DNA from 3 places in the Lysinibacillus sp. NPDC056959 genome. Region 2 is predicted to be linked to each of the others. Evidence: riboswitches for the same ligand, from Rfam matches in the RefSeq annotation. Region 2 holds a riboswitch; each other region holds the start of a gene.
What was found. Region 2 has a riboswitch for thiamine pyrophosphate ahead of thiW (energy coupling factor transporter S component ThiW). Riboswitches for the same ligand answer to the same signal wherever they lie in the genome.
Positions count from the first base shown of each region.

Region 1 (7,553 bases), on a different contig from region 2:
AGTGATTGAATATGCTTGGACCGAAAATGATTTACAAACGGCCATTAAAAAAGTTGGAAAGGGTTACATATTACAGCGTTATAAAGGGCTTGGTGAGATGAATGCTGACCAGCTGTGGGATACGACAATGAACCCTGAAACGCGTACATTAATTCGTGTAACAATTGAGGATGGTGCACGTGCTGAAAGACGTGTGACAACATTAATGGGCGATAAAGTAGAGCCACGCCGTAAATGGATCGAAGCGAATGTAGACTTCGGTATGGAGGATGATTCAAATATTTTAGACAATGAATTCATCCAACAAGAGGAGGACCAAGCATGAGTAGTACGGAAAAATTTCAAGATTTACCTTTAGAAGAAGTTATGGGTGACCGTTTTGGTCGCTATAGTAAATATATTATTCAAGACCGCGCGTTGCCTGATGCACGTGACGGTCTTAAGCCTGTGCAACGACGTATTTTATATGCGATGTTTACAGAGGGCAATACGAACGATAAACCATTCCGTAAATCAGCCAAAACTGTCGGTAATGTTATCGGTAATTATCACCCACACGGTGACAGCTCAGTTTATGAAGCAATGGTGCGTATGAGTCAGGATTGGAAGGCGCGCCATATGCTTATTGAAATGCATGGGAATAACGGCTCTGTTGATGGTGACCCACCGGCAGCGATGCGTTATACAGAGGCAAGACTATCTGCTATTGCAGCGGAAATGCTCCGCGATATTGGCAAGAAAACCGTTGAATTTGTGCCAAACTTTGATGATCAGGATATGGAGCCGACTGTTTTACCAGCTCGTTTCCCGAACTTATTAGTCAACGGTTCAACGGGTATTTCGGCAGGTTATGCGACGGACATCCCACCTCACGCACTTGATGAGGTGCTAGATGGTGTTCTTATGCGTTTAGATAAGCCAAACTCCACGGTTGATGAATTAATGACCGTTATTAAAGGGCCTGATTTCCCAACAGGTGGCATCATTCAAGGTGTCGATGGTATTAAAAAGGCATATGAGACTGGACGCGGTAAAATCATTGTGCGCGCTCAAGCAGTCGTAGAGCCAATTAAAGGTGGCAAAGAGCAAATCGTTATTACGGAATTACCGTATGATGTCAATAAAGCAAATCTTGTGAAGAAAATCGATGAGCAGCGCGTGGATAAACGACTTGAAGGAATTGCAGAAATTCGCGATGAATCAGATCGTACCGGCCTACGTGTTGTCATTGAGCTGAAAAAAGATGTTCCAGGACAAGGGATTTTACAGTACTTGTTTAAAACAACTGATTTACAAGTAGCCTATAATTTTAATATGATTGCTATCCATAATCGTCGTCCGACAATGATGACATTGCCATTGTTATTGGATTCTTATATTGCCCATCAAAAGGAAGTCGTGACGAACCGTTCTATTTATGATTTGCAAAAGGCTAAAGATCGTTCGCATATAGTTGAAGGCTTGATAAAGGCATTGTCTATTTTAGATGAAGTCATTGCAACGATTCGTTCGTCGAATGATAAAAGAGATGCAAAAACGAATTTACAAGCGAAGTTTGACTTTACAGAAGTACAATCAGAGGCAATCGTTAGCTTGCAATTATACCGATTAACGAATACAGATATTACAGAGCTTCGCAATGAACAAGATGAATTAAATAAACTGATCGCCAAGCTTGAAGGGATTCTTAATAGTGAAGCAAAGCTTGTACGTGTCATTAAACAAGAATTGCTCGACATTAAAAAACGCTTTACAGAGCCTCGTCGCTCAAAAATCGAGCAAGAAATTGAAGAAATCAAAATTACGTTAGATGTCCTTGTACCAAGTGAAGAGGTCGTAGTGACTGTTACAAAGGATGGCTATATTAAACGAACATCTACACGTTCACATGCAGCTTCAAACGGTCAGGATTTTGCAATGAAGGATTCCGATTATTTATTATATGAAGCAAATTTAAATACACAGCATCATCTACTGCTGTTCACAAATCGAGGCAATTATATTTATCAGCCAGTCCATGAGCTTCCTGATATTCGTTGGAAGGATCTTGGTCAGCATATTTCAAGTATTGTGCCAACCGGAAAAGATGAATCTATTATTGCTGTATATGGTTTTGAGACATTCGAACAGGCCAATACGTATATTTTAACGGCTACGAAAGATGGACAAATTAAACGCTCATCAGTAGCGGATTATGCTGTAACACGCTATTCGAAGCCGATAAAAACGATGAATGTCAAATCAGGCGATGAAATGATTTTTGCAAGTATTGTGACGGACGAGGTAGAACTAATGTTAACGACAGATACTGCCTATGCAATTCGTTTCCCAATCGAGGAATTACCAGTAACAGGTGTAAAAACAGGTGGCGTCAAAGGGATTACACTGAAAGACGGAGAAGCATTAGTCGGCATCAATGTTTTACCACCAGATAAAACGTCCTATGTGGCAATTATTACGCAACGCGGTGCTGTGAAGAAAATGAATGTAGCCGAAGTAGAATTGACTAGTCGTGCAAAACGCGGCTTAAAAGTATTAACAGAGTTAAAAGCGAACCCGCATCGAATCGTGGCTGTAGTCAAGGTTACTGATGGGGAACAGCTAATGATTGAAACGGAAAAAGGTGTGCAAGAGTCCCTTGATGTACAAGCATTAACTCGAGCAGATCGCCATTCAAATGGCTCCTTTAAAGTGGATATAGCTACAGACGGTGCCATTTCACATGTCTTCGCGGTAAAAAAAGAAGAGAAATAACATTAGTTTTATAGCCTAGCTCCTTGGAGAGCTGGGCTTTTTTGTAAAATGAAACCAATCAGTTTTGTGCTTTGATGAGGCTGTTTAATAATAATTCAGCGCTATCGATAAACAGACCCTTGTCATTTACGGATAGATATGGTTATAATAATCTCGAAAAGTTCATATCGAAAGAATGTAGGGGGGCTGGTAGTTGCCAGCTGAGATTGTGTCCGATAGACGCTGACCCTTTGAACCTGATTTGGCTCGTACCAGCGTAGGGAACATCTATTCAAAAAAAGAAAGTTTTTGATACTGATTGTACAACGTCTGGGAGGAATCCTAGGCGTTTTTTATGTTTTCAGACTTTTGTTGCATGCACATACCTTACGTGTAAACAGACCGTGAACGGTTTCTTCTGGTAAAGACATTCATTCATGAACACTTTCACACTACTAACTTGGAGGATTCAGCATGAAAAAATGGTTATTGGTCCTAATGGTTGCACTTTTAACATTAGTGGGCTGTAGCGAAAAAGAAACTAAAAAGGATGCTAAAGGATTAACAAAAGTATCGGTAGTTCTTGATTGGACACCGAACACAAATCATACAGGTTTATATGTAGCTGAAAAACTTGGCTACTTTAAGGAACAAGGCTTAGATGTTGATATTTTATTACCTGGTGAAACGGGTGCTGATCAGCTTGTAGCATCAGGAAAGGCTCAGTTTGGCGTAAGCTATCAGGAAGGAATTACACAGGCTCGTGTGCAGGATGTACCTTTAGTATCGATTGCAGCGATTATACAACATAATACTTCTGGCTTCGCATCTACCGCATCAAAAGGCATTACGTCACCAAAGGATTTTGAAGGGAAAACATACGGTGGCTGGGGTGCACCGCTTGAAAAGGCTGTACTACAATCACTAATGCAAACAGAAGATGCAGATATTAATAAGTTAGATATCGTCAATGCAGGTGATTTAGATTTCTTCACTATGATGAAAAAAGATATTGATTTTGCGTGGATTTATTATGCATGGACAGGTATTGAAGCAGAACTTCGTGGCGAAAAGCTGAACATGCTTTATTTAACAGATTATAGTGAGCAGTTAGATTATTACACACCTGTACTTGCTACAAATGAAAAAATGATTCAGGATAATCCTGAGACGGTAAAAGCATTTGTCGCTGCTGCAGCAAAGGGCTATGAATATGCAATAAAACACCCTAATGAGGCAGCTGATAGTTTACTAGAAGCAGTACCGGATTTAGATAAGAACCTTGTGCATAAAAGTCAGGAATGGTTAGCAGATAAGTATCAAGACGATGCTGCACAATGGGGCGAGCAAAAATTAGCTGTCTGGGAAAACTACGCGAAATGGATGGCCGACAACAAAGTTTTAGAGGGCGAATTTAACGCAAAACAAGCATTTACAAACGACTTTTTACCGAAAAAGGAGACAAAGTAATATGGCAAACTCTTTAATAAGTGTACAAATTATCCCGAAAACTGAAACATATGAAGATGTGATCCCATTTGTCGATGCAGCAATTGCAGTTATCGACGCTTCAGGGGTGAAATATGAAGTTCATCCATTAGAAACGACAATGGAAGGCGAGCTTGCGACTTTGCTGCAAATTATTGAAAAAATGAATGCCAAGATGATCGAGCTTGGCGCAATCAATGTCATTACGCAAGTGAAAATTTTATATCAGCCATCCGGTATTACAATGGATACGCTAACGGAGAAATACAAGTAATGAAGCAGGCTGTTAAACAAGGAAGGACGATAATTTTTATCGCCTTCCTCTTGTTCATATGGGAACTAATTGTCCGTTTTGCTGATATTCCACATTGGCTTTTGCCTGCACCAAGTGCCATTTTGAAAGAGGGCTTTCAATCGTATGAGACGTTTGTGCCGCATGCTTTAGCTACTATACAATTAGCACTTCTTGGAATTGCTATCGGGATATTATGTGGGCTCACAGTTGCGGTGCTATTACATCGTTTTACGTTTATAAGGGAGCTATTTTACCCTATTCTCATTATGTCGCAAAATGTCCCAGTACTTGTCCTAGCACCATTATTAATCATTTGGTTTGGCTTCGGTTTATTGCCAAAGCTCATTATTATTTGTCTTGTGTGCTTTTTCCCTATAGTTATTTCGGCAATGGATGGCTTTCGTCAAACTTCGCCTGAGCTAAAGCATTATTTTGAGATGATAGGTGCTACGAAAGCCCAAACCTTTTGGAAGTTAGAATGGCCTTATGCGTATCCAGCGATTTTTTCAGGCATAAAGATTGCTGCTACCTATAGCGTCATGGGGGCTGTTATTGCGGAATGGTTAGGAGCGAAAATGGGGATTGGCGTTTATATGACATTGGCACAGTCTTCATTTCGAACGGATCGTGTATTTGTAGCGATTTTCGCTATCGTATTTTTAAGTTTATTATTATTTAGTGCTATTCGATTAATAGAAAAACTTGTTGTGAAGGGGAGAGGAAACTATGCTAAGCATTCAAAACATTGATAAATCTTTTGATTCCCTTCTAGTTATCCGTAGTTTATCTTTTGAGGTGAAGGACGGGGAATTTGTGGCGATTATCGGTCCGTCAGGCAGTGGGAAAAGTACACTTTTTCAATTAATTGGTGGTGTTTCTTCTATAGATAAAGGTGCTATTTTATTAAACGGCACAGATATCCAGAAAAAAAGAGGGACGATTGGCTATATGCCTCAGCAGCCATGTTTATTACCGTGGCGGACGATCCTAGAAAACGTCACGATGGTCGAGGAGCTTCATGGAAAACCTAATGTTAACGTTGCGAAGGAATGGTTAGATAAAGTGGGGCTCGCAGCATTTGTAAATGCATATCCTAATGAGCTGTCAGGTGGTATGCAACAACGGGTATCGTTTATTCGTGCAATTGTCAGTAATAAACCTATTTTATGTTTAGATGAACCGTTTTCAGCACTGGATGAGTTTACAAGGCTTGAAATGCAGGCGTGGCTATTATCGATTTGGGAGAAATATCGAAAATCTATATTGTTCGTTACACATAATATTGAGGAAGCTTTGTTTTTAGCTGATCGTATTATTGTACTCACAAAACGACCAGCGACGATGAAAAAGGAAATAATCGTACCTTTTGCAAGACCACGACAAGAAGAAATTCGCCATTCCGCTTCATTTACGGCATTAAAGCAACAATTATTCTCGTATTTAAAAGAAGAAAAGGATGAGGCGAATGTTGATTGATGCACATATTCATTTAGACAAGTATAAAGAAAACGACATACCAACTTTGCTAGAGGAAGCTGAACGTGTTATAGCCGTAAGCATGAATCTACTGTCGAGTGAGAAGACGTTGAAACTGTCGAAAGCCTATGCTAAGGTAAAGGCGGCGTTTGGCTTTCATCCTGAACAACCGTTACCAAGTGAAGCAGAGGAAAACGCTTTATTCGATTGGATACGTCAACACGCTCATGACATGGTGGCAATTGGCGAGGTAGGGTTGCCTTATTATTTGAGGCAAGAGAAGGCTATTGATGAGCGTCCATATGTGGCATTGTTAGAACGGTTTATTGGATTAGCAAAGGAATTAAATAAACCGATTGTGTTACATGCAGTCTATGAGGATGCGACGATTGTTTGTGATTTGCTAGAAAAACATCAACTAACAAAAGCGCATTTCCATTGGTTTAAAGGCGATGCGACAGTGATTGAACGGATGATTCATAATGGGTATTTCATTTCAGTGACGCCTGATTGTACGTATGAGGCTGAAATTAAACAGCTTATCAAAAAATACCCAATTGAGCTAATGATGGTAGAAACAGATGGACCATGGCCGTTTGAAGGACCTTTTGACAATAAACGAACATCACCTTGGATAATGGATCATTCCATAGAGGTTATTGCCTCGATAAAGGGGCTTGCAACACATGAAGCGGCGCAGATCATCACAAGAAATACGACAACATTTTATAATTTGTAACAAAAAACACAACTGTTCTTTTAACGAGCAGCTGTGTTTTTTTAGCAATTTCCGATTGAGTTGACGCCGGCAGAACAGAGGAATAGCTGATAAAAAGAGCCCGAATCGCTATAGACTAGCGAAGTGAGAGAAGTTTAATTGACAATATTTTCATTTTTTCCTATGATTAGATGGAAAACAAGGAAAATATACAATTATTTTTATTTTCCTGAAAGCAGGTGATCATGTTGAAAGATAGAATTTTAAAGGTATCAATAAGTGAAGCTGAACGAAAAGGATTCCGGTTTACGATGGGGGATTTAGCAAAGCAACTAGGTATGAGTACTAAAACTTTGTATGGATACTATCCCTCGAAGGAAGAATTACTCAATGAAATGATTGAACTAGCAATTCATGAGCTGAAGTTGAAAGAGAATGAAATTCTGCAGGATTCAACGTTAAATCTTGTAGAAAAACTACAGAAATGTCTTGTACTAATTCCAGCTGATTTTACATTTGCTCAGCTCCAGTATTTAGAGGAACTTCAACGATATTATCCAAAGCAATGGGAAACAGTTGATCACTTTATTCATAAGCATTGGACAGGCATCATTTCGTTAATTGATGAAGGGATTGTCGCAAATCAAATACGTCCCTTTAATAAAGAGATATTTATAGAAGTCTATATTGGAGGGCTTTATCGATTGATGGAACATGCATCCAAAAACAGAAATATGATTTCACTTCAGGATACGATACAGGAAATGGTGGACATTCTTATGCTTGGTATTATTAATGGTAACGTTCATGAAGAAAACTAAATGGGGGCTGTAAATGAGTAAA
Region 1 covers NZ_JBHURE010000005.1:60,683-68,235, reverse strand. Annotated here, with positions in the region: gene parE (DNA topoisomerase IV subunit B) at 1-325, shown strand, start outside; gene parC (DNA topoisomerase IV subunit A) at 322-2,754, shown strand; TPP riboswitch at 2,924-3,034, shown strand; gene ACFTQ7_RS08115 (ABC transporter substrate-binding protein) at 3,208-4,203, shown strand; gene ACFTQ7_RS08110 (thiamine-binding protein) at 4,205-4,495, shown strand; gene ACFTQ7_RS08105 (ABC transporter permease) at 4,495-5,265, shown strand; gene ACFTQ7_RS08100 (ABC transporter ATP-binding protein) at 5,243-5,992, shown strand; gene ACFTQ7_RS08095 (TatD family hydrolase) at 5,982-6,731, shown strand; gene ACFTQ7_RS08090 (TetR/AcrR family transcriptional regulator) at 6,956-7,531, shown strand; gene ACFTQ7_RS08085 (DUF5360 family protein) at 7,545-7,553, shown strand, end outside.
Region 1: another riboswitch for thiamine pyrophosphate. It lies ahead of ACFTQ7_RS08115 (ABC transporter substrate-binding protein); the one in region 2 lies ahead of thiW (energy coupling factor transporter S component ThiW).

Region 2 (7,553 bases):
TACTTGTCGCAACGGATTCATATTTATAGCTTAAGGAGGCGCATCTATGACAACGAATTCGATTATCCGCTTTGAAAACGTTTCAAAGTCTTATAATGACGGCACGGTCGTCTTAAAAAACATTAACCTGGAGCTAGAAAAGGGAAAATTCTATACGCTACTAGGTCCGTCCGGTTGTGGTAAAACAACTATTTTACGTATGATCGCTGGATTCACAGAACCGACAACAGGAAATATCTATTTTCATGATAAAAAAATCAACTCAGTACCAGCCAATGAACGCCAAGTAAATACAGTTTTTCAGGATTATGCGTTATTTCCTCATTTAAATGTCTTTGAAAACGTCGCATTTGGGCTTCGTATAAAAAAGCTTCCTGAAAGTGAAATTAAAAACCGTGTTGCAGAAGCATTAAAATTCGTTAACTTAGCAGGCTATGGTAACCGTGAAATTTCTGAAATGTCTGGTGGTCAACGTCAACGTGTAGCAATTGCTCGTGCGATTGTGAACGATCCTGAAGTAATTTTACTTGATGAGCCTCTGTCAGCGTTAGATTTAAAGCTACGTACAGAAATGCAGTATGAATTACGTGAGTTACAACAACGACTTGGGAAAACATTTGTATTTGTCACACACGATCAAGAAGAAGCACTTGCCATGAGTGATGAAATCTTTGTTTTAAGCGAAGGTGAAATTCAACAATCTGGTACACCAGTAGATATTTATGATGAGCCAATTAACCGCTTCGTTGCTGATTTTATTGGTGAATCAAATATTGTTCCGGGCGTAATGATCGAAGATTTCAAAGTAGAATTTGCTAGTAAAGTTTTTGAATGTGTCGACCAAGGTATGAAGCCAAACGAAAAAATTGATATTGTCATTCGCCCAGAGGATTTAGAAATGACAACAATCGATAAAGGAAAACTTGTCGTTAAAGTCGATACTCAATTGTTCCGCGGGGTACATTATGAATTATCTACGTACGACAAAGATGGCAATGAATGGCTTGTGCATTCATTGAAAAAAGCTGAGGTAGGGACAGAAATTGGTTTAGACTTTGACCCAGAAGCAATTCATGTAATGCGCTTAAATGAAACAGAAGAAGAATTCGATAAACGTTTAGAGGCGTATGGGGACGACGAAGATGCAAACTAAGACTTCGAAATCAGCCTTATTTCCTTATGTTTTATGGATTGCACTTTTCGTTATCGCGCCGATTGCACTCGTTGTTTACTATTCCCTACTAGATATACATGGCAATTTTACGCTCGATAATTATAAAGCATTCTTTACTTCTGTCTATTTAAAAATGACATTAAGTTCATTCTGGTATGCGTTTTTAATTACATTCTTTACGTTACTTGTTTCATATCCAACAGCCTATTTTTTAACAAAAACAAAATATAAGCAGCTTTGGCTTTTACTAATTATTATTCCTTCTTGGATTAATCTATTGTTAAAAACATATGCCTTTATCGGGATTTTCGGCTTGTACGGCCCATTAAATGCATTTATCGAAGTATTTGGTTTTGATCCGAAGCAAATGCTATTCACTGATATTAGCTTTGTGTTCGTATCCGTTTATATTTTTATTCCATTTATGATTTTACCGATTTTCAACTCATTGGATCGTTTAAATCCGGCACTTATTTATGCAGCACGTGATTTAGGGGCATCTGCCTTTACTACGTTCCGTCGCGTTATTTTGCCGTTAACAATGGACGGTGTTAAATCAGGTATTCAAGTTGTATTTATTCCAGCATTATCACTCTTCATGATTACTCGTTTAATTGCAGGAAACCGTGTTATTACACTGGGTACAGCTATTGAACAACAATTCCTTGTCACTCAAAACTGGGGAATGGGTTCAACAATTGCTGTTTTCTTAATTTTATTTATGGTCATTATTATGTTAATTACGGGACAGAAAAAGGATAAAGGAGGTCGCGTACGATGAAAAAACTATCTGCTTCAGCAAGAGTATATTTAGCGATTGTTTTTATCGTTTTGTATGCACCTATCTTCTATTTAATTTTCTATTCGTTCAATAGTGGTGGAACGATGAATAGTTTTGAGTCCTTTACGTTAGAACATTATAAAGCTGTTTTTGAGGATTCACGTCTACTCGTCATTCTAATTAATACAGTCATCGTGGCATTACTCTCTGCATTGATTTCTACAATCATTGGAACACTAGGAGCTATTGGTATTGTTACTGTTAAAGATTCCAAAATGCGCAATACACTACTTTCTTTAAACAATGTGTTAATTGTTAGCCCGGATGTCATTATTGGTGCAAGCTTTTTAATTTTATTCACAATGATTGGTATTAAATTAGGCTTTGCTTCTGTCTTATTAGCACATGTAGCGTTCAGTGTTCCAATCGTTGTACTGATGGTTTTACCGAAACTATTAGAAATGAATAAATCATTAATCGACGCTGCATTAGATTTAGGAGCAACGAAAAAAGATGTTATGATGCGTGTTATTTTACCGTATATTAAACCTGGTATTTTTGCAGGGTTCTTCCTTGCCTTAACGTATTCTCTAGATGACTTTGCGGTAACATTTTTCGTAACAGGTAACGGTTTCAGTACATTATCTGTTGAAATTTATTCGATGGCACGTGCCGGTATTTCCTTAACGGTTAATGCTATTTCTGGTTTAGTATTCTTTGTAACGGTTATAGTCGTAGTTGGCTATTACTTCATCACAAGCCGCGCTAATAAAAGAACGGGGGGAACTCAATGAAGCAATTAATTCAAGCAACAATCGCAATACTTGTCGTTTCCGCCCTTTTATTCTATGCTGCAGACGCCCTAAGTGCGGGCGGTGGGAAAAGTGGTAAAGATACGTTAACAATCTTTAACTGGGGAGAATATATTGACCCTGATTTGCTGAAACAATTTGAAAAAGAAACAGGCATTCATGTTATCTATGAGACGTTTGATTCAAATGAAGCAATGATGACAAAAATTCAACAAGGTGGTACAGCTTACGATATTGCAGTACCTTCTGAATATATGATTGAAAAAATGAAGGAAGAAAACTTACTTGTTCCTTTAGATAAAACGAAAATCCCTAATTTTAAAAATATCGATCCGTATTTTTTAGATTTACCATTTGATGACGACAATAAATATTCTGTTCCATATTTCTGGGGAACAGTCGGTGTTGTCTATAATCCAAAGCTCGTTGGAAATCTTGACTTCTCTTCTTGGGAGGACTTATGGGATCCTTCATTAAAGCGTAAAGTCTTTTTAGTAGACGGTGCACGTGAAGTGATTGGTATGGGCTTAAACAGCCTTGGCTACTCGCTCAACTCTTTAAATAACGAGGAGCTACGTACGGCTACGGATAAACTAATCACATTAGCGCCAAATGTAAAAGCCATTATCGGGGATGAAATTACACCGCTGATGGTTAATAAAGAAGCGGCCGTGGCACTCACTTGGTCTGGTCAAGCAGCTGACATGTTGTCAGAAAATGAAGATTTAGACTTTGCTGTACCGAAGGAAGGCTCAAACTTATGGTTTGACAATATGGTCATCCCAAAAACGTCAAAAAATCTAGATGGTGCACATGCCTTCATTAATTTCATGCTAAAAGCTGAATCAGGTGCTAAAAACGCTGATTATGTAGGCTACTCTTCCCCTAATATTGCAGCGATGAAGTTAATGGATAAGGAAGTTGTATCTGATAAGCGATTCTATCCTTCTGAAGAACAACGTAAAACATTAGAAGTTTATAAAAACTTAGGCCCTGATTATTTGGGTAAATACAATGAGCTGTTTTTAGAATTTAAAATGAGTATTCGATAAGCTCAAAGCGCAAGAAATCAATTTTAGAAAAGTTGATTTCTTGCGTTTTTTTGATGTAATATTTTTTATTTTTCTATAAAAATATACTGATGCTTCTGAAGTGGTTGATTGGAGTGGAGACCGGGCGACTCCTTGGGGATCAGCATAGTGGAACGAAGCGAATGTTTTCTGTAGCGAAAGCAAAGCGGCAGCTACAACTGTTTTAACTGCGCGAAAGCGAAGCGTCAGCGGCAAATGTTTTAACTGTGCGAAAGCGAAGCGTCAGCAACAAAGCGCCCAGTCGGAACGGAAATCAACCACTCGCTTTGCAAGAAGGTCATTTGAATTGACACCTGATTCCTAGCCTCTTTTTTCGTTTAACTAATGGTAGATTTCTATGGGAAAACCGAGTGTGGGACTTGTTTTAATAATTAGAACCCCCATAAATAAGTCTCTTATTTCAGACTTATAGTCAATAGTAAACGTACAAGCCTTGTGGTAGACTGTAATATATTTGAATAAAGAAAGGGGTATTCGATGACCCAGCAGAAGTCTAATAAGGCGGCTTTATATATTTTAATGTTTAATATGTTTATCGCAATGGGGAGTATCGGAATTATTATTCCTGTCATGCCTGAGTATTTAAAACTATTTGGTGCTGCAGGACAAGTACTTGGCATGTTGATTGCAACGTTCGCCTTAGCACAATTTGTTTTTTCTCCAATTGCTGGGAATCTTTCCGATCAATACGGTCGTAAAAATCTCATTATTTTCGGTCTTATAGTTACAGGACTTGCACAAATTGGTTTCGGGCTATCTACAGATGTGTGGATGCTCTTCTTGGCACGCTTTTTAGGTGGCCTTGGATCTGCATTTGTAGCACCTCCTATAATGGCATTTGTGGCTGACGTCACAACGTACGAGGAACGCGGAAAAGGTATGGGGATGATAGGGGCAGCAATGTCCTTTGGTTTTATGATTGGACCAGGTATCGGTGGATTCCTCTCAAAAGTTAGTTTACATTTTCCATTTTATACTGCTGGATTTGCAGCTATCTTAGCAGCTATTTTATCGTTCTTTTTATTACCTGCTACAAAACCGAACACAGCGAAAAAGGCGCAGAAGCAGGATAATCTTGTAAAGCAGATGGCCCGTTCAGTCCAAATGCCTTATTTTGTCATGCTAATTATCATGCTTGTATTCTCTTTCGGAATTGCTAACTTCCAAACAACATTATCATTATTTGTTACAGAAAAGTTTAATTACACACCTACTGATATCGCCATTATATTAGTAATGGGCGGCGCTTTTGGTGTTGTTGTACAGATGTTTGTTATTACACCGCTGTTTAATCGCTTCGGCGAAATGAAAGTAGTGTTAGTCAATTTATTTATTGCAGCCGTTTCGATTTTCTTAATATTATTCGCATCTGGGTTTGCACTTATTTTAATTGTAGCGACAATCTTCTCTACAGCTACGACATTGATTCGCCCAGCTGTCAACACACTGATTTCAAAGCTTGCTGAAAATGAACAAGGCTATGCAGCTGGTCTGAATAATGCGTATATGAGTCTTGGTAATATGATTGGTCCAGCTTTAGCAGGTATGTTATTCGATTGGAATATGAACAGTCCTTATATTTTCGGGTCTATTATTTTAATGGCTTGCTTCTTCCTTGCCCTTATTTGGACAATGAAAAAAGCACCACACCTTATGCATCCTGATTCAAATTAGTCTGAAAAGTTATTGACTATTTTTAGTAGTGTGCTACATTATTAGGAGAAAAACTAACAATTAAATGTTTACCACTAGGGGAGTCTTTAAAAGGCTGAGACGTATATTGTCATATACGGACCCTTTGAACCTGATCTAGTTCACACTAGCGGAGGGAAGTGGCGACACTTGCTTTTTGCTATTTTAAATGCAAGGCCGCTTCCTAATGCTTTTAGGGAGCGGCTTTTTTTCTGGTTAATTAGCGATTCACTAAATACTAAATAGGAGTGGAAATTATGTCAATTCGAAAATTAACAATCATGGCCTTATTAGTAGCAATTGCCGTAGCATGTTCTACCTTCGTTTCAATACCAACAGGCATTGCGCGTGCCTACCCTGTACAGCATGCCATTAATGTAATTGGCGCGATCATTCTTGGACCAGTGCCTACCGTTATGATCGCCTTTATCACAGCCATTATTCGTATTTTCACAGGCACAGGCTCATTATTAGCTATACCCGGCAGTGTTATTGGTGCTTTATGTGCAGCTCTTGCCTATAAATACAGCGGCAAACAATGGCTCGCAGGTATCGGTGAAATGTTTGGAACAGGTATTATTGCCTCACTCATTGCCGTACCTTACGCACATTTATTAATGGGGACATCTGTAGCTGCTTTATTTTTTATGCCAGCCTTTTTAACTTCAAGTACTATTGGTGCTGTATTAGGCATTGTCGTTGCTAGCAATTTACGTAAAACTGTATTTGTAACTAACCTTAATACTCTTTTATAATTCATAAATCCTTTTTGAAGGGATGAGTGATTTATCGGAATGAATTTCTGTTTTATCGGAACAATTTCAGATTTTATCGGAATGTTGCATCGACTTATCGGAATATTTTGGAAAATAAAGTATATCTGACCGCACTAATAGTTTGCAGGAATTATATATTCCCTATTTTCACCACCCACTTTGTAAATGTCATCCAACTATTGATGATAGCCTTGAAATGACAAAAAACGATGGCTCATTGCTATAAAGCGTTGAACCATCGTTTTTAAATTGCTAATGTCGTTTTTTCATGCCCTTTAATAGCTGGGCAACATTTGTGTCCTCTGCCTGTATTGGTTTTTCCTCTACACGCTGATCTTTTTTCTTCGGTCTTGTTAGGAAACCCCAACCAAAGCGTCTAATGGTAATATCAATGAAGAATAGTAGCATCCCTGCTAATATAAGCCATGTTGCGATATTTTGGCGTTCCGCTCCTTTTTTAGTAAATTCACGGAATACTTCGCTCGGTTCTTTCAAAACAGAGCCGCCTGTTTGCTTTGTTAGTTCTTTGATTAGCTTATCGTTCACTGGACGTAATTCATATTCAACACTATAAGGTACACTTAAGCCAGCCTGGTAAATAGCTTGTTCTTCATCGGTAATGCGGAAGAAGATGAGTCCTGGTTCTGCTTGCACGACTGCTCGAACTTGTGATGCTGAAATTGCCTCAAGCTGTGTTTCAAGTTCTTCACCCGCTTCATTGACAGCAACAATATCTAAGAATGCCGCTTCATTTGTTGGGTCAGTAATAACAAAGGAGCCGTCTGATTCTAGACGTACATCGTAGGCAACATCGTTATAGCTTGGTAGCATTTTTGAAATAAGCGTTTGCCAAAATGTACCCCAATTTTGCCATCTTGCCCAGTCTCCCGTCCATTTTCCTGTCGAATCAGAAGTAAAGGCATATGTTTTGCCAAGGCCATATTGCCATTCTGCAAGTACAGGATCTTCCTTCTCACTTTCTGCGATAACAGTGGCCCCCTGCTTTGCTGTCGTACCTATATAAGCATTCATTTTAGGTACCCCATTTGTAAATAGCGTATTCCAGCCAGATGCATTAAATATAGATGGGTAAAATGGGTTATCTTCAATATATGTGCGTGAAATCATAGCAGTTTCACGAGATAAAATAGAGGGAATCGTCTGCTCATCAACAACATCGTAAAAACGCCCACTCCCCATCTCACTGAGTGCTTCAAGTAAGTTAGC
Region 2 covers NZ_JBHURE010000001.1:335,549-343,101, forward strand. Annotated here, with positions in the region: gene ACFTQ7_RS01560 (helix-turn-helix domain-containing protein) at 1-29, shown strand, start outside; gene ACFTQ7_RS01565 (ABC transporter ATP-binding protein) at 47-1,153, shown strand; gene ACFTQ7_RS01570 (ABC transporter permease) at 1,143-1,955, shown strand; gene ACFTQ7_RS01575 (ABC transporter permease) at 1,952-2,749, shown strand; gene ACFTQ7_RS01580 (ABC transporter substrate-binding protein) at 2,746-3,819, shown strand; gene ACFTQ7_RS01585 (MFS transporter) at 4,336-5,532, shown strand; TPP riboswitch at 5,599-5,706, shown strand; gene thiW (energy coupling factor transporter S component ThiW) at 5,808-6,305, shown strand; gene ACFTQ7_RS01595 (VWA domain-containing protein) at 6,579-7,553, opposite strand, start outside.

Region 3 (7,553 bases), on a different contig from region 2:
TAAGTACATCATTTTAGGTGCTTTATAGTCCGCCATAATTTTCATCAGCATTTTTTCCTCTGCTGATGGACCAAATATGGATCCAATTTTCATCCCAACATATGATTGCCAGCCACCCACATCATATGTATACTCGAATAATTCTGCGTCCTCTAAACCAAAGTCTTTACGCAATGCAGTAATTGTTGCTTCCTCATCACCAATCTCATCAACTAACCCTGCTTCAAGGGCCTTCTTACCACTAAGAATTCGACCATCAGCCACTTTTTTCACATCTGGTTCAGACATATTACGTCCATTTGCAACAATACTAACGAATTCTTGATACGTTTCATTAATCATGTCTTGCATCATAGCACGCTCTTCCGGTGTCACTTCACGCATTGGACTAAGCATATCCTTATGTTCACCAGATTTAAACGTTTCATATTTCACACCAACTTTTTCTGCTAACGCCTGATAATTAATAGATTGCATAATGACACCAATCGAACCTGTAATTGTATCGCGTTGCGCAAAAATTTTATCTGCAGGTGCTGAAATGTAATAACCACCTGAAGCTGCCATCGAATCCATAGATACATAGATTGGAATTTGTCGCTCTTCTTTAATTTTCAACAGCTTTTTATATATTTCTGCTGATTCCTTGACACCGCCACCTGGTGTATTAACACTTAAGACGATACCTTCCACAGTCTCATCATATAAAATATTATCTAATTGATTTAAGAAAAATTGATGATCATAAGAAATTGGTTGCCATAATGTACTTGATCCAACATCTTGAATCGTACCATCAACCTTTAAATATGCAATACGTTTATCCATATTGCCGCTTTCTTTTACCTCTTCTAATACCATCAAGTCGTCTCCAGCAACCAAGCTATCAAAACTGCTAAAGAAATCTGATTTAAATATTGCAAAAATAGTGTTCATTCCTAATGAAAATACTAAAAGCACACCTGCAATTATTAAAGCAGCCCACCTTTTACCATTCATTTTTTTCTGCCTCCTCATGAATATCATAATTTGTTTCATACTTATTGCAATAATATGGCTTATCGCCTTAACACGAAGTTGATCTCCAACACTTTGCAAAAGCTTTAACTTATTCAACCTATAATACATTACCTAATATTATAAAAAAAATCAAAGTTCATAAAAAAGCAGGAACTTTGATTTTCGACATTATTTCCTAGGAAATTAATGATGAGTGATAGAATGGATTTTTTCTTGCTCTCGTAATTCGACACGACGAATTTTGCCTGATGAAGTCTTTGGCAGCTCAGTAACAAATTCAATCGCACGAGGATATTTATATGGGGCTGTTAAAGTTTTTACATGGCTTTGCAGTTTTTTTATAAGTGTTTCATTACCAACTTCTCCTTCACAGAGCACAACAAACGCCTTCACGATATTTCCACGAATCTTATCTGGACTTGCAACAACGGCAGTTTCTTTCACAGCCGGATGCTTTAACAACGCATCTTCTACCTCAAATGGGCCAATCGTATACCCAGAAGAAATAATGACATCATCCCCACGTCCTTCAAACCAAAAATAACCGTCATTATCTTTGTATGCACGATCTCCGGTAATATACCAATCGCCTCTAAATTGTAAATTTGTTCGCTCTGGATCGTTTAAATATTTTTTAAATAACGCGGGTGTTTCACAGTGTACAGCAATATCTCCAACTTCCCCAACCGCAACAGGATTTCCAATATCATTTATAATTTCAATAGTATTACCCGGAGTAGGTTTGCCCATTGATCCCATTCTAGACTCCATCCCTACCATTGTACCAACAAGTAATGTATTCTCTGTTTGTCCATAGCCATCTCGTACTTGTAAATTATAAACTTCGGAAAATACTTTTATCACTTCACTATTTAAAGGTTCACCTGCTGACACAGCCTGACGTATTGTACTTACATTAAAATCTTGTAAATTTTCAAGACTCGCCATAAATCGATATTCGGTTGGTGTGCAACATAGAATATTAATATTGAATTTTTCAATCAGTGCAAAGTAAGTTGCCGCATCAAAGTGACCTTTGTATACAAATGCTGTTGCACCACTTCCTAAAGTAGCGAGGAACGGACTCCAAATCCATTTTTGCCAGCCTGGAGCTGCTGTTGCCCAAACAATGTCACCCTCTTGAACCCCTAACCAATTTGGCGCAGTAGTTCGCAAGTGTGCGTAACCCCAGCTATGTGTATGTACCGCTGCCTTTGGATTGCCTGTTGTACCACTTGTATATGCTAAAAATGCAATGTCTGTACACTTAGTTGGAGTAGAGCTTATATAAGATGTTGGTTGGCCTTGCATTTTTTCAAGCAACGGTTGCCAAGGCTCATGTGCATGACCAATGACAAATTGCTTTATTGCTTGTAAATTTTCCACATTATCAAATTGTTCAATATAAGGCTCAAATGCAACAACTCCTTTTGCATCGGCATGATTGATTCGATATTCAATATCTTTAGTTCTCAGCATTTCTGAACTAGGAATAATCGTTAACCCTGCCTTCAAAGCTGCAATATATACGATATATGCTTCCACTGACCTCGGTACCATGACTAAAATAACATCGCCTTTTTTTAAACCTTGGGAGGTAAATACATGTGCTGCCTGATTCGCCTTTTCAAGTAAAGTTGTATATGATAAGTACTGAATTTCCTCGTCTTCGCTATAAATTAATAATGCATTTTTGGTAGGATCCTGTGCATACTTTTCAATTTCCTCTGAAATGTTATACCATTCTGGTGCGATTAAATCTTCTCGTTTCATGGCAATTGCCCCCTTTTGTTACGCCCATTATAAAACTCAATTTTTATCATTTTCAATGGAATTCACTCTAATTCATTAAAGTCGTGACAACTATCATGCCCCGCTATATGGCATCAGTCACGTATTGCTTCTATTTATTTCAACTTGGCGTAATCATCGCTTTCGCACAGAATTGCTGAATAAAAATAAAAAACTCCCTATTGAACGTGAATGAATAATATGGTACATTTTGGTCAACTAAAAGCATAATTGCAGGGGGACTCAATTAGAGTTGAGAAGGTAAAACCTGACCCTTTGAACCTGTTAGTTAATACTGACGTAGGGAGCAATTCACATCGACTTACTGATGAAAGGCTCTTTTACGTGTTTTTTGCACGCAAAGAGCCTTTTTTGCACGCTTACGTCCATCCAACGAGGAGGACTTAAATTGATATTCCAAACGATCCGTAAACAAAATCCACTTATTCATTGCATGACGAATTATGTTGTTGCTAATTTCCAAGCAAATGGCTTATTAGCAGTAGGCGCTTCACCAGTCATGGCTGATGACGGTCATGAAGTTGAAGAAATGGTCACAATCGCCTCAGGTTTATTGATCAATATCGGGACCCTTAATGAGCGAATGAAAGAATCCATGTTACTTGCAGGGAAAAAAGCAAATGTTCTTGGCATTCCGGTTGTTTTAGATCCTGTTGCAGCAGGTGCAACGACTTACCGGAAACAAACAGTACAGCAATTATTGGAGGAAATAAAATTTGCGGCAATTCGATGTAATATCGGAGAGCTTGCAGCAATTGCCAATGTAGACTGGCAACAAAAAGGCGTAGATAGTGGTAGTGGTTCAATTTCTATAGAACTAGAGGCACAGAAAATAGCTCAACTATACAATTGTATTGTTATTGTGACCGGTGAAAAGGATTTTATTACTGATGGCAAACATCAGCAATGGGTTACGGGTGGAAATTTACAAATGACAGAAGTTACTGGAACTGGTTGCTTATTGAGTGCACTATGTTGTGCCTCCTTCACCGCAGGAGCTCAACCGTTTGACCAATTACTAGAAACATTATCGCTTTATAAAAAATTAGCAGAAAAAGCCGCTTCTTCTACTCGATTCATTGGCGATTTTCAAATTGCTGTATTGAATGAACTACATCGCCTTTCAAAGGAAGGTGAAGAATAATGCATATTGTAACGACAATTGCCGGTTCAGATAGTGGCGGCGGTGCAGGTATACAAGCTGATTTAAAAACATTCCAGGAATTAAAAGTATTTGGAACGTCTGTCATTACAGCTTTAACGGCCCAGAATACTTTGGGTGTATCAGATGTTTTACCAATTGAAGTGAGCTTTGTTGAAAAACAACTGAAAGCGCTAATCGAGGATTTTTCAATTAGTGCTATTAAAACAGGAATGTTGTTTTCCTCCGAAATCATCCAATCAATTGCACATATTTTAGCCGAAGTAAATATTCCCCTTATTGTAGATCCTGTTATGATCGCAAAAGGTGGCGAGAGCTTATTACAACAAGAAGCAATTGAGGCATTACGAAAACATTTGCTACCTTTAGCAACAATTGTAACGCCAAACATTCCTGAGGCCGAAACCCTTTCCGGAAGAAAAATTAATTCTATAGCAGATATTAACGAAGTAGCCCAGATCTTATTACAGACAGGCGTTCAATGCGTCGTTATGAAGGGCGGTCATGTAGAGGATAAATGTTATGCTACTGATTATGTATTTTTTCAAGATGGTCGATCATTTTCTATGCAATCTACTCGTATTACAACAAAAAACACGCATGGTACAGGATGTACATTTTCCGCTGCATTAACTGCTTTTCTTGGTCTTGGGCTACCTATAGAAATGGCAATTGAGGAAGCTAAAAAATTTATTCAATTAGCAATAACTCATGATTTATCCATTGGGAATGGCCATGGTCCAACAAATCATTTTGCTTATCAACAGTATAAGGATTCCTGCGAGGTGATCATTCATGAAACGTGACGATTTACAGCTATATTTTATTATGGGTACAGGTAATGTTTTCAATCAGGAGCCACTAACCGTATTAGAAAAAGCTCTCCAATCTGGAATTACTATGTTTCAATACCGTGAAAAAGGGCCAAATCCCCTTACTGGACAAGCCTATGAAAATTTTGCTCGTAAATGTCAAAACCTCTGTCAACAGTATCATGTTCCGTTTATTATTAATGATGATGTAGAGCTCGCTATAAAACTTAGAGCAGATGGCGTTCATATTGGCCAAGAAGATTTTCCTGTGTCAATGGTACGTGAAAAAATTGGCAACATGATACTAGGTGTTTCTGTTCATTCTCAAGCGGAATTAAAAACTGCTTTACAATATGGTGCTGACTATGTAGGAATTGGTCCAATTTTTTCAACTACTTCTAAAAGTGATGCCAAACCGCCTATTGGAACTGAATTTTTACAACAAGTTCGCAGACAATATCCAAAGCTGCCTATCGTTGCAATTGGAGGCATAAACTGCTCGAATGCACATACGGTATTTAAAGCAGGTGCAGATGGAATAGCAGTTATTTCCTCAATTTGCGAAAGTGAGGATATTCCGAATACAGTCTCTACATTTAAAGCATTTGTAGGATAAAGTGAAACTTTAATCAGTGGGTGTCTTTCAATCCGGTTTTTTAATTACTCCCCGTTAATACGGGATAAAAAATAAACATTTTAAACAAACTAAAACCAGTGCCTTTTACGGTCACTGGTTTTAATTTTAATAATTGCTAATTAAGCAATTATTGGTTGTTCGGCATACCTTTTAATTGAGATTCTGCCATTTGTACAAGACGTTTAGTGATTTCACCGCCAACGGAACCGTTAGCACGAGCTGAAGCGTCAGCTCCTAATTGAACACCAAATTCTTGTGCAATTTCGTATTTCATTTGATCAAGTGCGCGCTCTACACCAGGTACAGCAAGTTGATTTGAACTGCGGTTGTTGTTGTTTGCCATGTGTTTCTCACCTCCTTGTGAATATAGAATGTGCGATTTTAGATTTTTAATACAAAAATATTTCAGGTAAATTGTACCTCAGAAGGAAATAGACTAAAAAAGCCGACTCAAAATGTACTTTTGAGTCGGCTCTTATGAAATCGCAAGTTTCTTCTATAGAAGATCCGCAAATTTATCGGCTTCTTGTTCTTTTTTCGGGAAAATGTAAACTTCACGGTTTTTCACTGCTCGTTCGATGAGTTCATCAAAATCCGAAAAGCTTTCGTAATGCTCAACCTTTTCAAGCTTTGGCTTTGTTTTTGGACTTGCAGGAGTAAAAATTGTACAGCAGTCTTCAAATGGCTGAATAGACGTTTCGTATGTGCCAATCTTCTCTGCAATATCGATAATTTCTAATTTATCTGATGAGATTAATGGACGTAAAATCGGTGTGTTCGTTACTGCATTAATAGCTGTAAGGCTTTCAAGAGTTTGACTCGCTACTTGCCCAAGACTTTCACCTGTAACAATAGCTAGTGCGCCTATGTCTTCACGTACTTTGTCAGCCACTTTTAGCATCATACGACGAGTAGTTGTCATCGATACATTAGATGGTACTTTTTCTTTAATAAGAACTTGAATTTCAGTAAACGGAATAACGTGTAAACGTATACTCGCTCCGAATTTCGTTAATTCATTAGCAAGTACCTTTACTTTTTCCAATGAGTTTTGGCTTGTATATGGTGGGCTAAAGAAGTGAATCGCTTCTAAGCGCACTCCTCGTTTCATCATTAAATAACCGGCAACTGGACTATCGATACCACCTGAAAGCATTAATAAAGATTTACCATTCGAGCCTACAGGCATTCCACCTGCACCCGGAATAACTTGTGCCATCATATATGTTGCATCATGACGCACCTCTACACGAAGTTCGATATCAGGCTTCTTCACCTTTACAGACAAATTTTGATATTGTGGTAATACATAACCACCAATTTCGCGTTGAATGGCATGTGATTCTAACGGGAATGTTTTATCTGTGCGCTTTACTTCTACTTTAAATGTAAGCTGTTCATTTTTAAATGTATCCATAATTGTTATGGCTAGTTTTTTCATGGCTTCGATATCTTTTTCACATGCAGCCACGGGACTAAATGATTGAATACCAAAAATTTTAGGTAATCCTTTTAATAGTACGTCCATTTGTGCTTCATCTTGAATGGCTATAAACATTCGATCACGCTCTGTGCGAATGTGTAAATGTCCTAAATCCGCAAACGCATGACGAATGTTCTCTCGTAAACGACGAATAAAATCCATCTTGTTGCGGCCTTTTGTAGAAAGCTCTCCATATCGAATTAAAATTTCTTTCCAAATCATTTTTAAAATTCTCCTTTAAGTTCCGTCAATACTTCATCTAATACTTGTTTAACCTTTACAATATCTTCATCTGTTACATGCGCGCCAAAGCTTATACGAATAACACCATTTTTAAAATGCTCATCGATATTTAGAGCTTCAACAACATGACTTGTTTTTGTCTGTTTCGATGAACATGCACTCGATGTCGATACAATTACATTGCGTTTTTGCAATGCATTGATAATGACTTCACCTTTTAAGTCGCGAATACTAAAAGATAAAATATGTGCTGCTCCTTTTGGTGTTGATAAAATATGCACTTCATCTCCATATCCACGTAATTGAGTGCATATTTCTTCATACCATTGACGATATTTTTTTGCACGGTCATTCATCGTCTCTATCGCTATCCGGGCTGCTTTT
Region 3 covers NZ_JBHURE010000025.1:22,322-29,874, reverse strand. Annotated here, with positions in the region: gene sppA (signal peptide peptidase SppA) at 1-999, opposite strand, end outside; gene mbcS (acyl-CoA synthetase MbcS) at 1,204-2,793, opposite strand; TPP riboswitch at 3,037-3,135, shown strand; gene thiM (hydroxyethylthiazole kinase) at 3,221-3,976, shown strand; gene thiD (bifunctional hydroxymethylpyrimidine kinase/phosphomethylpyrimidine kinase) at 3,976-4,800, shown strand; gene thiE (thiamine phosphate synthase) at 4,790-5,422, shown strand; gene ACFTQ7_RS20715 (alpha/beta-type small acid-soluble spore protein) at 5,571-5,786, opposite strand; gene thiI (tRNA uracil 4-sulfurtransferase ThiI) at 5,940-7,148, opposite strand; gene ACFTQ7_RS20705 (cysteine desulfurase family protein) at 7,151-7,553, opposite strand, start outside.
Region 3: another riboswitch for thiamine pyrophosphate. It lies ahead of thiM (hydroxyethylthiazole kinase); the one in region 2 lies ahead of thiW (energy coupling factor transporter S component ThiW).